Regions from separate parts of the Mesorhizobium sp. M7A.F.Ca.US.010.02.1.1 genome, predicted to be linked through region 2. Evidence: riboswitches for the same ligand, from Rfam matches in the RefSeq annotation. Region 2 holds a riboswitch; each other region holds the start of a gene.
What was found. A riboswitch is a leader RNA that binds a small molecule or an ion and turns the genes downstream of it on or off. The one in region 2 is predicted to bind thiamine pyrophosphate.
Positions count from the first base shown of each region.

Region 1: it holds a riboswitch for thiamine pyrophosphate, as region 2 does, so the genes downstream of both, thiC (phosphomethylpyrimidine synthase ThiC) here and EOA19_RS20435 (YkoF family thiamine/hydroxymethylpyrimidine-binding protein) in region 2, are expected to answer to the same signal.
Region 3: it holds a riboswitch for thiamine pyrophosphate, as region 2 does, so the genes downstream of both, thiB (thiamine ABC transporter substrate binding subunit) here and EOA19_RS20435 (YkoF family thiamine/hydroxymethylpyrimidine-binding protein) in region 2, are expected to answer to the same signal.

Region 1 covers NZ_RZRV01000027.1:47,878-53,056, forward strand. Annotated here, with positions in the region: gene EOA19_RS23750 (metallophosphoesterase) at 1-865, opposite strand, end outside; gene EOA19_RS23755 (hypothetical protein) at 1,357-1,620, shown strand; TPP riboswitch at 1,938-2,054, shown strand; gene thiC (phosphomethylpyrimidine synthase ThiC) at 2,158-3,993, shown strand; gene thiO (glycine oxidase ThiO) at 3,990-4,991, shown strand; gene thiS (sulfur carrier protein ThiS) at 4,960-5,157, shown strand; gene EOA19_RS23780 (thiazole synthase) at 5,159-5,179, shown strand, end outside.
Region 2 covers NZ_RZRV01000019.1:92,443-97,621, reverse strand. Annotated here, with positions in the region: gene EOA19_RS20450 (ABC transporter substrate-binding protein) at 1-579, opposite strand, end outside; gene EOA19_RS20445 (ABC transporter ATP-binding protein) at 572-1,339, opposite strand; gene EOA19_RS20440 (ABC transporter permease) at 1,336-2,088, opposite strand; gene EOA19_RS20435 (YkoF family thiamine/hydroxymethylpyrimidine-binding protein) at 2,192-2,800, opposite strand; TPP riboswitch at 2,791-2,904, opposite strand; gene EOA19_RS20430 (hypothetical protein) at 3,100-3,420, shown strand; gene EOA19_RS20425 (formyltransferase family protein) at 3,465-4,496, opposite strand; gene msrA (peptide-methionine (S)-S-oxide reductase MsrA) at 4,883-5,179, opposite strand, start outside.
Region 3 covers NZ_RZRV01000041.1:10,789-15,967, reverse strand. Annotated here, with positions in the region: gene thiP (thiamine/thiamine pyrophosphate ABC transporter permease) at 1-1,355, opposite strand, end outside; gene thiB (thiamine ABC transporter substrate binding subunit) at 1,599-2,597, opposite strand; TPP riboswitch at 2,641-2,755, opposite strand; gene EOA19_RS28615 (thiamine diphosphokinase) at 2,843-3,487, shown strand; gene EOA19_RS28610 (ABC-F family ATP-binding cassette domain-containing protein) at 3,489-5,179, shown strand, end outside.

The DNA.
Region 1 (5,179 bases), on a different contig from region 2:
AGACGATAGGCTTGTTGCCCTGCAGCAGCTGAGTTCTGACAAATCCGCTGTTGAGCATCTCCGCGTATGGCGTAATGCGCGGAGTCTTTTGTGGCAGCAGATTGTGATGGCCGATTATGATGCCGTAACGCATGTCGGGCTGCTGGAGCAATTCCTGTAGGCCTGCAAGCATCTCACGCGAGATGTATGGCGTGTCCATCTGACCGTAATACTCGTCGTCGGACGCCTCCTTGTCTGGATCGCTGGGAGGTGTCGCGGGCGAATGTCCCGAGATGTCCGGCGAGCCGAGATCTAGAGGCTCTGTAGAAGGACTGAGTGCCTCGAGACGATCACGAAGGAACGCGGGAAGGTTTTGAAGCTCCCAACTGCCTATCGCTGTGTTGACGAGGATGAAGTTTGCGCCTGCGGATCCTGTCGGAAGTCTGAAGTGCACGGGTTGGTCCACGGGAACGGTCTGCCAACCCAAGCGGGCGGCTAAACTCGCCATTTCGCTGAATTTCTCAGTCGGTCCAAGTTCGCGCGCGTCATCACGGTTCACATCGTGATTTCCCGGTACGAATATCAACGGAAGCGCCTTTGAACTGCGTCCCTGTGCGCGGCAGAGCAACGTGAAATGCTGGAATGCCGAAGCAATGAAGGTCTTGTCGCCACGGCTCGTGAAATCCCCCATGAAGGCGATCGAATCCAAGGGCTTCGAAGTCGTCAGCCGCCGAAGTTTCGTCAAGACGGCACGCAGCGAAGACGCGCGTAGCTTCTGCGTTATTTTCGGAGCGAACTTGCTATCCTTGGCATCGATGTTGCTAGAGGAAGGATGCCAGTCCGGATAGTGAATATCGCCTACTTGAAGGATTCGCACCCGCCGCATAACTCGCCCCCCTGCCGAGAGCCATAGACTAATCCGTTCGCTTTTGCCAAGCGCGAACGATCATCCGCAGTGTCCTTAACGAGGTAGCCTGCACTTTTCGAGAATTGCCACGGCGGCTATTTTTCGGCTGTGAAGCACACGAGACCCGTGACGTGAGACCCAGTTGCTCAATGCCCAGTTGCTCAATGAGCTTTCTTACGAATAAGGGAGAATTTCCGCGGCCGGACTATCTCTGAGCGAGCGTGCATGACTGCCAACGGAAGGTCTTGCACGCACCCTTGCGATCTTGAGCAATGGTCGCCATGACTTTCTTCTTGCAGGCTTTTGAGTGGCCCAGCCTGCGATCACCAGACCCCACCGATTCTAAAGAGCGTGGCAGATGGGATAGTCGAGGTTGCCCGTGCACAGTCACGCTCAGGGCTTGCGCCGCCCAGAGGACACGCTGAAAAGGCAGATTGGGGCGCAAGCACGCCATTCACGAGAGGTTCGACATGAAGACCATGCAAGAAAAAGACATTCCGGCATTCGTACAAGCAGTTGTGGACGCCGGCTGCAAAATTTGCGCGATTGGCAACTTGGGATACGTCTTTGGCGATGCTGATTTCACGCCAGCGCAACGGAGGGCCGTCGAGCCACAGCTGCGTAGGATTGCTGAAATCTACGGCGAACGCGATCATCTCATGAACGAGATAGCTGTATATCTGCGGTCGATCGGACGCCATGTCGAGGTTGAGCCGAAGACAGGTATTTCCTGATGGCCGTGATCGCGAGAAGCCGTCTTCCAACCTCTGAATCCTAAAGGAGGTGACCCCCAAGGCCGTTCGTCACCTTCGACCAGAATAACCACATCCGTGACCGCCTGAGCTACTTGGTCGATACGCGCACATGGCCAATACAGTTTCTCCATCCTTCACGAAGCGAATGAGGCTTTGGCCATTCAGCCCCGGTCTACGGGGCGTGACTTGTCCCCGATGCATGCGCGAGCTCTCCGCCCGGCTGGCCGCCGGTCGTCGCCACCGGCCGAAGGCGCCCGAATGCGCTTGACAAGATAGCGTCAGCCCGTTCAACCTAAGGCATTCACCAGGGGAGTCCCGGCAAGGGGCTGAGATACTGCTGGCTTTCGCGGCGCAGTGACCCGTTGAACCTGATCCAGTTCATACTGGCGTAGGGACGGTGCAAGCGCTTTGCGGGAGTTTACGCCCGAGGTCCTGTTGCAGCAGGTCTACAGAAGCGTCTTTTCATCCTTCCGGCACAGAACTGGGTCTCCAATGCATGAGCAAAGGAGCCTCACGATGAATGCCCTCACCCCCGCCGTATCGACGGGACCACTGCCCGCCTCGCGGAAAATCCACAAGCCCGGCGTCCTCTACCCGCAGATCAGGGTGCCGATGCGCGAGATTTCCGTCCATCCGACGGCCGGCGAACCGCCCGTCACCGTCTACGATCCGTCCGGCCCCTACACCGATCCATCAGTCGAAACCAGCATCGAAAAAGGCCTTGCCCGGCTTCGCCACGAATGGGTCACGGCGCGTGGCGATGTCGAAGCCTATGACGGCCGCCACGTCCGGCCGGAAGACAATGGATTCGCCACCGGCGAGCGCCTGACACCGGAATTTCCGATACGCAATCGGCCGCTCAAGGCCAAGCAGGGCAAGGCGGTGACCCAACTTGCCTATGCGCGCGCCGGCATCATCACGCCAGAAATGGAGTTCGTAGCCATCCGCGAGAATCTCGGCCGCGAGGTGATGCGCGGCAAGCTGCAACGCGACGGCGAAGCCTTCGGCGCGGCGATCCCAGATTTCGTCACACCCGAATTCGTGCGCGACGAGGTGGCGCGCGGGCGCGCAATCATTCCCGCCAACATCAATCATCCCGAGAGCGAGCCGATGATCATCGGTCGCAATTTTCTGGTCAAGATCAACGCCAACATCGGTAACTCGGCTGTCACATCGTCGATGGCCGAAGAGGTCGAAAAAATGGTCTGGGCTATCCGCTGGGGCGCGGACACGGTGATGGACCTGTCGACCGGCCGCAACATCCACAACATCCGCGACTGGATCGTGCGCAATGCGCCGGTGCCGATCGGTACGGTGCCGCTCTATCAGGCGCTGGAAAAGGTCAACGGCATCGCCGAGGATCTGAACTGGGAGGTCTACCGCGACACGCTGATCGAGCAGGCCGAGCAAGGCGTCGACTATTTCACCATCCACGCCGGCGTGCGGCTGCACTACATCCCGCTGACCGTCGACCGGGTCACGGGCATCGTCTCGCGCGGCGGCTCGATCATGGCCAAATGGTGCCTGCACCATCACCGGGAGAGCTTCCTCTACGAGCATTTCGAGGAGATCTGCGACATCGCCAGAGCCTATGACGTCTCCTTCTCGCTCGGCGACGGCCTTCGTCCCGGTTCAATCGCCGATGCGAACGACGCGGCGCAATTCGCCGAACTGGAAACACTTGGAGAACTCACCAAGATTGCCTGGGCAAAGGACTGCCAGGTGATGATCGAAGGCCCGGGCCATGTCCCCATGCACAAGATCAAGCAGAACATGGACAAGCAGCTCGCAGTGTGCGGTGAGGCGCCGTTCTACACGTTGGGGCCGCTGACGACCGACATCGCGCCGGGCTATGACCACATCACCTCAGGGATAGGTGCCGCCATGATAGGCTGGTTCGGCACCGCAATGCTTTGCTACGTCACGCCGAAAGAGCATCTCGGCCTTCCCGACCGCAACGACGTCAAGATTGGCGTGATCACCTACAAGATAGCCGCCCATGCAGCCGATCTGGCGAAGGGCCATCCGGCAGCGAAAACCAGGGATGATGCCCTTTCGCGCGCGCGCTTCGAGTTCCGCTGGGAGGACCAGTTCAACCTGTCGCTCGACCCCGAAACCGCACGGTCCTTCCACGACCAGACCTTGCCCAAGGAGGCGCACAAGCTGGCACATTTTTGTTCGATGTGCGGGCCGAAATTCTGCTCCATGCGCATTTCCCACGACATCCGTGCCGAGGCCCAGAAGGAAGGCATGGCGGCAATGGCGGCAAAATACCGGGAGGGCGGCGATCTCTACATGCAGGCGGACGAGACTGGCGTACCGGTCGTGCCAGAGGCTCCCAAACCATCATGAGGGTGCTCGTCAAAGGGGCCGGCGTTGCCGGCCTCACCGTCGCTTTCGAACTCGCCGCCCGCGGCGCGACGGTCACCGTCGCCGAGATGCGGCATGGCCTTGGTGGCAACGCGTCGTGGTTCGCCGGCGGCATGCTGGCGCCATGGTGCGAGCGCGAAAGCGCGGAGCAGCCGGTGCTGGATCTCGGACGCGATGCTGCCGACTGGTGGGATGCGGTGCTGTCGGGTCAGGTGACACGGGCCGGGACATTGGTCGTGGCCGCGCCGCGTGATGCCGGTGAGCTTGACCGGTTCGCCAGTCGCACGTCAGGGCATCGGCGCGTCGATGAAAACGAAATTGCGCTCCTGGAACCCGACCTCGCCGGCCGCTTCCGGCGTGGATTGCTCTTCCCCGACGAGGCTCACCTCGACCCACGCCCGGCGATGGCGGCACTTCATGACAAGCTTGCGACCATGGGTGTCAAATTCCACTTCGGCTGCGACGCCCGGCCTGTTTCGGGATTCGCCCGTCAGATAGACTGCATGGGAATGGCAGCGGCCGATGACAGGCTGCGCGGTGTTCGCGGCGAAATGCTGATCCTTCGCACGCCTGATGTCTCGCTGTCGCGGCCGGTCCGTTTGCTTCATCCACGCTTTCCGCTTTATGCCGTGCCGCGCACCGATCACCGTTTCATGATCGGAGCGACGATGATTGAAAGCCAGAGCGCCGGACCGGTGACGGCGCGTTCCATGATGGAGCTGCTGGGCGCCGCCCATGCCCTCCATCCGGCCTTTGGTGAGGCCGAGATCGTTGAAACCGGTGTGGGTGTCCGTCCGGCATTTCCCGACAATTTGCCACGCGTCGAAACAGACGGTGAGATCATCGCGATCAACGGTCTTTATCGTCACGGTTTTCTCCTCGCCCCCGCCATGGCGCGCCAGGCTGCCGACCTGGTTTTCAGTCAAGACAGAACCAAGGAGCATGCTCATGAAACTGATGGTCAACGGCGAGGCGCGTGAGATTGCCGCCACCACGCTGGCCGAGTTGCTTGCCGCGCTCGACTATGAGGGCGATTGGCTCGCCACCGCCGTCAACAGCGACCTCGTGCACAAAGCCAACCGCGCGGAGTTCCAGTTGAGCGACGGCGACCGGATCGAAATCCTCTCGCCCATGCAGGGCGGCTAGCATGTTGGAGCTTTATGGAACC
Region 2 (5,179 bases):
ACCCTCCCAGGTCGAGACTTCGAGCGTGAAATCGACCGAACCATTGGCCAGCGCCTCATAGGCTGAGGTGCCGAGCGTCACCGTCTCGAAATTGCCCTTGCCGCCATCATGGCGGATGATGGTCGATATCAGGGCGTTTTCCCAGGCGCTGCCGAAGCCGCCATAGGTCAGGCCGTCAAGGTTTCTCGGGCTTACTATCTCGCTGCGGGCCGCATTGAAGACCACGCGGCCGGTTTCCGATTGCACCACCGCATAGACGCCCTTCAGGTCCGCTCCGGCGGTTCTCTGGGTGAACAGGCTGATGGTGCCGTTGATGCCGAAATCGGCGACGCGATTTGCAACCAGCGTGCCCGCACCGGTATCGCTGTAAGGCAGGATGTCGACCTCGAGCCCGGCCTCGCGATAGAAGCCCTTGTCGCGGGCGACGAACAGTCCGATGTGGTTGGTGTTGACCGTCCAGTCGAGGGCAACGGTGACCTTTTGTGCCGATTGTGCTTGGGCTCGCCCCGATCCGGCAATGAGCGGAAGGCCTGTGGCAAGGGTCAGCAACAAGGCCTGCCGGCGCGTCAAGTCAGTCATGATCGTGTCCTTTGGATGGGGTGGCGTTGACGATGATGTCGAGAATCTCGGCCTCGAGCGTACTTGCCTGGCGCGCGGCATCGCCGCCAAGGCTGCGCGGGCGCGGCAGCGGCACCTTAATTTCACGCACGATGCGGGCCGGGCGCGCCGACAGCACATAGATGCGGTCGGACAGGAACACGGCTTCGCGCACGTCATGGGTGATCAGGAGCGCCGTCCAGCGATGATGCCGCCACATCTGTTCCAGCCAGCGCTGCATGGCCGTGCGGGTCAGCGCGTCGAGCGCGCCGAACGGCTCGTCGAGCAAAAGCATGTCGCGTTGCTGCACCACCGTGCGCAGCAAGGCCGCGCGCTGGCGCATACCGCCGGACAGTTGCGCTGGAAAATGCCGCTCGAAGCCGGCAAGCCCGAATTCGGCAAACAACGGCGCAACGCGCACCCGCGCCGCCTGTCTCCTCATGCCTTGGACTTCGAGCCCGAGCGTCGCGTTGTCGAGGATGCGCCGCCACGGCATCAGCGCGTCACGCTGCGGCATGAAGGCGAAATGCCTGCCGTGGTCGTCGAGCGGCGCGCCGTCGAACAACATCTCGCCCTCGCCATGCTCGGCGCCGGTCAGAAGCTGAAAGAGCGTCGATTTGCCGGCGCCCGAGGGTCCAAGGATCGAGACGAATTCACCAGCGCCGACGCTAAGCGAAATATCGGCCAGCACGTCGAGCCCACCGAACGCCTTGCGCACATACCGCAGTTCCAGCCGGCTCATCGCCAGGCTCCCTTCCCGGCGGTTTCCTTGCCGGCCCGCTCCCAGGGCATCGCAAGGCGCTGCAGCAGTACAGTCAACCCGAACAGGACAAGGGTCAGGGCAGCGCTCACTCCGACGGCGGCAAGAACCAGGTCAGGGCGGAAATTGTTCTTGGCGTTGAGCATATAGATGCCCAGCCCCTTCGCGGCACCGGCATATTCGGCGAAGATCGCGCCGACCACGGCATAGGTGATGGAGATCCTCAACCCAGCAAAGAAATAGGGCAGCGCCGAAGGCAGCCGCGCCAGCACGAAGATGCGCCAGCGCCCTGCCCCCATGGCGCGGAGCATTTGCCCGATCTCGGCCTCGGTCGACTCATAACCCTCGACCAATGCAACCAGCATCGGAAAGAAGGTAACCAGCGCCACCAGCATGATCTTGGGCGCCAGCCCGAAGCCGAACCACAGCACCACCAGCGGCGCGATCGCCACCAGCGGCAAGGTCTGGCTGACGATTAAGACGGGAAACAGCGCACGCCGCAGCGGCTGGAAGAAGTCGACCAGCATCGACAGCACGAAGGCGGCGCTGAGCGAACAGGCAAAGCCGAGCAGCGTGGCGCCGATGGTCGGAATGGCGTTGTCGGCCAGCGCCTGGCGATTGAGCAGCGCTTGCTCGAAAACGCGCGACGGCGCCGGCAGTATCGTCGGCCTGATGCCGGAATAGGTGGCATAAAGCTCCCACGCCACTAGGAGCAAACCGACCGAGATCATGGCCGGCATTGCCTTGACAAGAAGACCCGCGATCGGGCGCGAAGCGACTGATGATGTGGCCACGGGAGACAACCTTTGACGGCAGCGCGAAAGCGCGGCTGGCTCAGACAGCCGACGGGCTGTTGGCCGAGACCGTGACGTCGAGGGTTACGTGGCCGGCGCCTGGTCCGAAGCGGCAGAAGGCCTCGTCCAGCGCCGAAAAGATCGCACCGGCATCACCGCGCAGTTTCGTGCAGAAATGCTTAGAACGCTCATAGACGCCGGACTGCTTGAGAAAATCGATGCAGCCGTAGATCTCGTCCATGTGGTCGTCGGTGCCCATCACATAGAGCGAGAACTGCGCCGCCGCCGGCTGGCCGGTGGCAGCAGCATTGCGCACCGCCGCGATGGCCGCATCCTTGCGCGGGCCGAGCGACCCGACAGGCCCGCCAAGTGCATCGGAGCGGCAGATCGGATCATCCGGTTCGCCAGGGCACCCGCGCGAGATGGTGGCCGACAACACGCAATGTTTGCCGCTGCGTGCCGCCGCCACGAAGAGGTCACGCATGGCGGGAAACAGCACTTCGGGCGGCCCGACCAGCAAGGTCGAGATGTCGTCGGTCTCGATCCTGAGCTTGTCGCGCCAGGGATCGAGCGCACCGAGCGCGCCAAGAATGACACCGACGAAATCGTCGGTCATGGGGTATAGGGAAATCTGTGCGCCTGAAAACATCGCCCGCCTCGCTCCGCTGGTATTACCCAGATCAGCTTCTAGGGTCTGTGGGCTTGCCGCCCCCGTCTCAGCCCCGACCGTACGGAGCACCCCTGTGGATGTGCGCCTTAAAGCATCATTCGAGTTCAAGGGAAAGCCGTTTTTTCAGAGCACTGCGCCAAAAGCATTGCGCCAGTCACGGTGCGCCTGAGCGGAATTTTGTCGGGAACCTTCGCCGCCGCGACCGGTTGTCCTCACAGTCGCAACGCGATCACTTTCGTAGAAAATAAGCGACGACTTCACAGAAATGGAGACAAACCATGTTCATGAAAATCCTCGCAGCTTCGGTTCTCACCATTGGTCTGGCCACGTCAGCCATGGCGCAAAGCGCCGGCAGCAACAACGCAAATGGAAGCGGCAGCGGCAAGTCGGTGACGGTTGAGCCGAACACGCCGGCTTCCCCGAATACGATCGAGCCGGACACTGTCGACCCGGGCACGACCAACAGCACGACTGGCACGGTAGGGGACATGAATTCGAACGCGGATCAGAATTGCCCGACCAACCCGCAAGGCGCGCAGCCGGACGCCGATGGTAACGCGACGGCGCCAACGGTAAACGATAATCATTGTGGCAAGTAACCACGTCGCAAACGGATGAAGCCGCTGGGCATCGCCCAGCGACTTCATCCGTTTTTCTGGTCCGCAGCACTCGCTTTGCCGAACAGCCGGATTTCTGGAGCGGGTTTCCCGGCGGGCGGGCGCGAAAATAGGTGTTTTGAATTGAGCAGCCGTTTGAGCACTCTACCGTAGGTAAAATACAGGACCCGACCGTTGGCGAGATCGAATTCCACTGTTCCCCACCGCCTGACCGGAGCCTTTCCTGTGCAGGGCCCCAGCCTTCTGATCTGGAATCCCAGCCTGACTTTGCGCGTTCCGATTTCAAGATAGATGCCTGGCAGAAGGCCAAGCACATGCCATAGCCGTACAACATGCTCGACCGACATGGCCGGCGAGATTATCAGGTGGCTGGGCTGAAGCCGCGCCCAGACGAAGTCGCCTTTCGGCTGCGGCATTCCTGACAACAGCCCCCGGCAGTAGGCCGGCACCGCCTCGCTCACCAGAATCCGCATAGCGGTTGCCGTGCTGTCGACCAAGGCTTCTCTCGATGTCCAGTCAGCTTCGGAAAACGGCACCTGCCCGAGAATGTCACCCTCGTCAAAACCGGCGGACATCTTGTGGAGCGTGACGCCGCCATGAGCCGCATACCGGCCGTCCACGGCCAAGCGCTGGATCGGGTGGGGCCCTCGATAGTCGGGGAGCAGCGCCGGGTGGAGGTTGACCCCGCCTTTGGAAAAATGGCCAAGAACCTCTTGAGGGATCAAGACAGGCAAAGTGTAGCAGACCAGCACATCGGCGCGGACGTCAGACAATTGCCGACCAAGCGCATTCCAATCGTAAGGGCGGCCAAATTCGATAAACTTGACAGGCGTGTTACCGATAAACCGCCTGAGCAGCAGCTTGCGTTGAAGCCTTCGCCGGAAATTGCCAATGCTGAAACCGGTGGGACGACGCCGGAACCCGGGCACGATGATCGCGCCAATTGCATTTCCAGCCTCTAGCCAGCCGGCGAGCAGAGGCCCCGTATAGTTAGAGATATCGAGGACAAAAACGGCTGTGATCGGCTCCGAGTGATCGGTCGATTCGATCGGCCTCATCTTCGGCGGCTCAAACGGGCCGACAGATCAGGGCGAGCTTGTCAGGTCGGCTGAGTGGAAGGCGATGCCAAGGCAGTTACAACCGAAAGACGCTCGCGTTTTACAAACACTGGCTTTTCGTAAACTTTTTTCACGGCCCGTCTCCCGAAATCAACTCTTCCTGCGCAATTGGACCGCGATACGGCAGGCTGTCAACCGCCTGACCGTGTTTGCCTACCGCACCGCATTCGCCGTTGACGAAGGTGTTCGAAGGGCGCTTTCGCACATTGGTGAAAGCTCGATGGCTTCACCACGCGACAAGACGCGCTGACTGAAGGGGTTTGGATGCGATGATCTGCTCGACGACACCGTCGAGCAGCAATGCAGGGCAAATCGCAGTTGCGAATCTACGAAACCGCCGTCTCGCGAACCGGCAGCTTCCAGCCTGGCCTGACGAAGTGGCAGGTGTATCCGTTGGGATATTTCTCCAGATAGTCCTGATGCTCGGGCTCGGCTTCCCAGAATGGACCAACGGGTGCGACTTCGGTGACGACCTTGCCCGGCCACAGGCCCGAGGCATCGACATCGGCGATGGTGTCCTCGGCGACGCGCTTCTGTTCGTCGCTGGTGTAATAGATCGCCGAGCGATAACTCGTCCCGACATCGTTGCCCTGGCGGTTGCGGGTCGTCGGATCGTGGATCTG
Region 3 (5,179 bases), on a different contig from region 2:
CGGTTCCAGCCCGCAATGCCGAGCAGTGCGCAGAGCCGTTCGTGACGCTCGCTCGCCGCATCATAGGCGGGACGCACGGCGCGCAGGGCGAACGGCATCGCCATCACCGCATTGACGGTGACGACCATGACCGGGGCGATGGCAAAGACATCGCCGGCATGGCGCAGCAACACGAACCAGCCGGCGCCGACGACGATCGGCGGCACGACAAGGACAAAACCGGCGCCTGTATCGGTGGCGCGTTCGAGCAGTGTCTTTGCGCCGGCACGGCGGTTCAGCGCCAGTGCCCGCCGCGCCATGGTCAGCGCCAGCGACAGCATCACCGAAAGCAGCGCCGACAGAAAGGCGAGCGCCGCGCTGGTCAGCGTTGCCTGCCGGACAGTGGCCTCTCTGGCCAAACGGCCGAGGTCCGCACCCAGCCCGGCCACCACGGTTGCCGCCATCGGCCCAACGACGAACAGCAGCGCCAGGATGATGACTAGCGCGTTCAACCAGGTCTCGCTCCGATTGACCGAGAGATAGCGGCGTTGCGCGACCGGCAAATTGGTGTCGCCGACCACATTGGCGCCCAGGCGCGTTAGGGCCAGCACAACGATAAAGGTCAAGGCGATCTGCAACAGCGTCAATGTAACGGCCCGGGCGGGATCGAAATCGAAGCGCAGCGCCTGGTAGATGCCGACCTCAAGCGTCGTCGCGGCCGGCCCGCCGCCGAGCGTCAGCACGATGGTGAAGGATGTGATGCAGAGCATGAACACCAGCCCGGCGACGCCGGGCAGTGCGGCGCGCAGCGTTGGCCATTCGATTAGCCGGAACGCCGGCCGCGCCGCCATGCCGAGCTGGCTCGCCAACCGCCATTGGTCGGCCGGTATGGTCTGCAGCGCCTCGAGGAACAGCCGCGTCGCCAGCGGCAGGTTGAAGAAGACATGGGCGACGAGGATGCCGGACAGGCCATAGATGCCCGGCCAGCTTCCCCCGCCGATCACAGCAAACACGCCGGCGAAATAGCCGGCACGGCCATAAAGCGCCAGGATGCCGAGTGCTGCGACAATAGCCGGCAGCGCCAACGGCACGGCGAATATCTGCAGGATGAAGGCGCGACCGAAGAAACGTGGATGTCGCGACAGAGCGCGCGCCACGAACAGCGCCGGGATGACCGAAAGCAGCGTCGAGAGCGCCGCTTGCCAGAGCGTGAAGCGAATGACGCGAAGCAGATAGGGATCGAAGGCTGCCCAGGCGCCCGAGAAATCATGGGCGCCCTCGAAAAGCAGGCCGGCAAACGCGCCGCCGATCAGCAGCGCGATTGCAGCGAGCGCGAGGGTGCCAGCGGTGATGCGGGGGTCAGACGCGCGTTGCACGCTGGACCACCATTCTTTCCATCGCGGCAATTACAAAGGATTGCGTTCCTTGGCGCCCCCCTCTGTCCTGCCGGACATCTCCCCCTCCAGGGAGGAGATCGGCCGCCACCCATGCTTCCGCTAGTCTCCAACGTTGCCGGACTATAACCAGCAACGACACTGCCAATCTCCCCCCTTGAGGGGGAGATTGCCGGCAGGCCAGAGGGGGGTGGAGTGGCGCGAACATCAAAAGAACTCGCAAGCCTACTTGCTCATCACCGCCAGCCACTCATCGACCCAGGCCTTGCGGTTGGCGGCGACCTCGTCGGGGCTGAACAGCAAGGTCTTGGTCGGCTTGACCAATTTGTCGAAGGCCGGATTGAGCGGCTTGTCGGTCTTGCCGGCCGGGAACATCCAGTTGGTCTCGGGGATGGCATCCTGGAATTTCGGCCCGGTCATGAAGGCGATGAACTTGGCCGCCAGCGGGTTCTTGGCCCCCGCCGTGGTGATACCCGCGACTTCTATCTGCAAATACTCGCCCTCCTCGAACGACGCTGCCTGATAGCGCTCTGTCTTCTCGGCGACCATGTGGTAGGCCGGCGACGTCGTGTAGGACAGCACCATCGGCGCCTCGCCCTTGGTGAACAGCCCATAGGCCTCGCTCCAGCCCGGCGTCACGGTCAGCACTTTCGCCTTGAGCTTGGCCCAGGCCTCGGGCGCCTTGTCGCCATAGACCGACTTGACCCACAGAAGCAGACCGAGGCCCGGCGTGGAGGTGCGCGGATCCTGGATGACGATCTTGTCATCGGCACTGCCCTCGACCAGTTCTTTCAGGCTTTTCGGCGGGTTCTTCAGCTTCTCGGAGTCGTAGACGACGGCGAAATATCCGTAGTCAAAGGGGACAAAAGTATCGTCGCTCCAGCCACCCGGCACGTTGACATCAGTTACGCCGCCATGCGGCGCGAACAAGCCTGACGCCTTGGCATCGGCGGTGAGATTGGTGTCGAGGCCAAGCACGATATCGGCCTTGGTCGACGCGCCTTCCAATCTGACGCGGTTGAGCAGCGCGACGCCGTCGGCGACCGAGACGAACTCGACATCGCAGCCGCATTCGGCCTCGAACTCCTTCTTCACCACGGGACCCGGACCCCAGTCGGCGGTAAAGCTCTCATAGGTGTAGACGGTGAGTTTGTCCTTGGCCAAGGCCGGTCCGGACAGGACCACGGCCATTGCTGAGACTAGAGCGTATAAATGCGTGCGCATCGGCGCCTCCTTCGTTCGAATTAAAAGGAATTGAGGCGTCGGACTGTCCGAAACGTCTAATCCCTCCGCCGGTACAAACCGGATCAGGTTCAGCGGGTTGGCGAGACTGCCTCTCAGCCGGTCCGCGAAGATCGCGTCCGGCACCCCGTTAGAGCGTTTCGACACATAGGCCGGGCCGATCCCCCATGCAAGTGGGAGTTTGCCGCCTTCCGTTTCCCGTGCCGGGCTGGTAAGGGCCACACGATATGAGCACATTCACCATCCTGCTTGGCGGCGATCTCATCCGCACGCCACGGCTCGACCGCCAGGCCGAAGGCTCCCGCGTCATCGCCGCCGACGCCGGCATCGGGCATGCGCGGCTGCTGGGTCTCGTGCCCGAACTGTGGGTGGGCGATTTCGATTCCGTGCCAGCCAAGCTGCCTGACGATCTCGCTTCCGTGCCGCGCCGGACCTTCCCGGCGGAAAAGGACCAGACCGATGGCGAACTGGCCATTGCCGCCGCACTCGAGCGCGGCGCGACCCGCCTGGTGCTCGCCGGTGCTTTCGGCGGCAAGCGCGCCGACCACGCTTTCCTGCATCTGGCGCTTGCCCTCCGGCTGGCCGAGGCCGGGACTGATGTGCTCCTGACCAGCGGCGCCCAGGAGGGCATTCCCCTGCTGCGCGGAACGGCCGGCTTCGACTATGCCGATGGCACGCTGTTTTCGGTGCTCGGCTTTTCCGAGCTCGCCGGCCTGACCGTCACCGGCGCCAAATGGCCGCTGAACCACGTCAAGGTGGCGTTCGGTTCGTCGCTGACCATCTCCAACGAGGTCAAGGGCCGCCTCGAAATCGCACTGGACCATGGCCGCGCGATGCTGCTCGCTCATCCCTATCCCTTACCTGAAAGCTGACATGGCCCCGCCTCTTCTCAACCTCGACGGGATAAAACTGACCTTCGGCGGCACGCCGCTGCTCGACGGCGCCGCCTTGACGGCTTCGGCCGGCGACAAGATTGCACTGGTCGGCCGCAACGGGTCGGGCAAGTCGACCCTGCTGAAGATCGCCGCTGGCCTGATCGAGCCGCAGGACGGCGAGGTGTTCCGCCAGCCTTCGGCAACTATCCGCTATTTGCCGCAGATGCCGGACATGGAGGGCTTTGCCACCGTCCGCGCCTATGTCGAGGCCGGGCTTGGCCCCGCCGACGATCCCTACCGAGCCAGCTATCTGATGGAGCATCTCGGACTGTCGGGTGAGGAACGTCCGAATGATCTGTCGGGCGGCGAGGCGAGGCGTGCTGCCCTTGCCCGCGTGATGGCGCCGGAGCCAGACATCCTGCTGCTCGATGAGCCGACCAACCATCTCGACCTCTCGGTCATCGAATGGCTGGAAGAAGAACTCATCCGCACCTCCTCGGCACTGATCGTCATCTCGCACGACCGCCGCTTTCTCGAACGTGTGTCGCGCGCCACCATCTGGCTCGATCGCGGCCAGACCCGCAGGCTGGACAAGGGCTTTGGCCATTTCGAGGAATGGCGCGACCTGGTCCTGGAGGAAGAAGAGCGCGAGCAGCATAAACTCGGCCGCCAGATCGTTCGCGAAGAGCATTGGCTGCGCTACGGCGTGACGGCGCGGCGCAAGCGAAACATGCGCCGGCTCGGCGAGTTGCAGACCATGCGCCAGCGTTTTCGCGGCCATCGCGGTGCCGAAGGGTCGGCGACCATGGTGGCGAGCGACGCCGCCGAGTCCGGCAAGCTGGTGATCGAGGCGAAGAACATCGAGAAGAGCTTTGGCGATCTCACCGTGGTCAAGGGGTTTTCGACCCGCATCCAGCGCGGCGATCGCGTCGGCCTGGTCGGGCCGAACGGCGCCGGCAAGACGACGCTCTTGAAGATGCTGACCGGCGAGATGAAGCCGGACGTCGGTTCGGTGCGGCTCGGCACCAATCTGGAGATCGCCACGCTCGACCAGAAGCGCGAGGCGGTCGACCCGCAGGAGACGCTGGCGCAATATCTCACCGACGGGCGCGGCGAGAACCTCGTCATCAATGGCGAGCAGCGCCACGTCGTCTCCTACATGAAGGATTTCCTGTTCAAGCCGGAGCAGGCACGCACGCCGGTGCGCGAGTTGTCCGGCGGAGAACGGGCACGGCTCTTGCTGGCGCGGGTGCTGGCGCGGCCGGCAAACCTTCTGGTGCTCGACGAGCCGACCAACGATCTCGATATGGAGACGCTGGAACTGCTGCAGGAACTGGTCGCCGGCTTTGCCGGCACCGTCATCCTGGTCAGCCACGATCGCGATTTCCTCGACCGCACCGTGACCAGCCTGATCGCGCCGGATGGTGAAGGCCGCTGGATCGAATATGCCGGCGGCTACTCCGACATGCTGGCGCAGCGCGGCGGCACCAGGCTGGACGACCGCAAGGCGCGTGCGAAGGCCGAAAACGGCGAAGCGCCAGTGACGACCAGAAGTGAAGCGGCCGCGCCAAAGGGGCCGGCGAAGAAACTGTCGTTCAAACAGAAATTCGCGCTGGAATCGCTGCCCAAGAAAATCGAGGCTGTGACGGCTTCGATCTCAAGGCTGGAGAACAACATCGCCGATCCGGC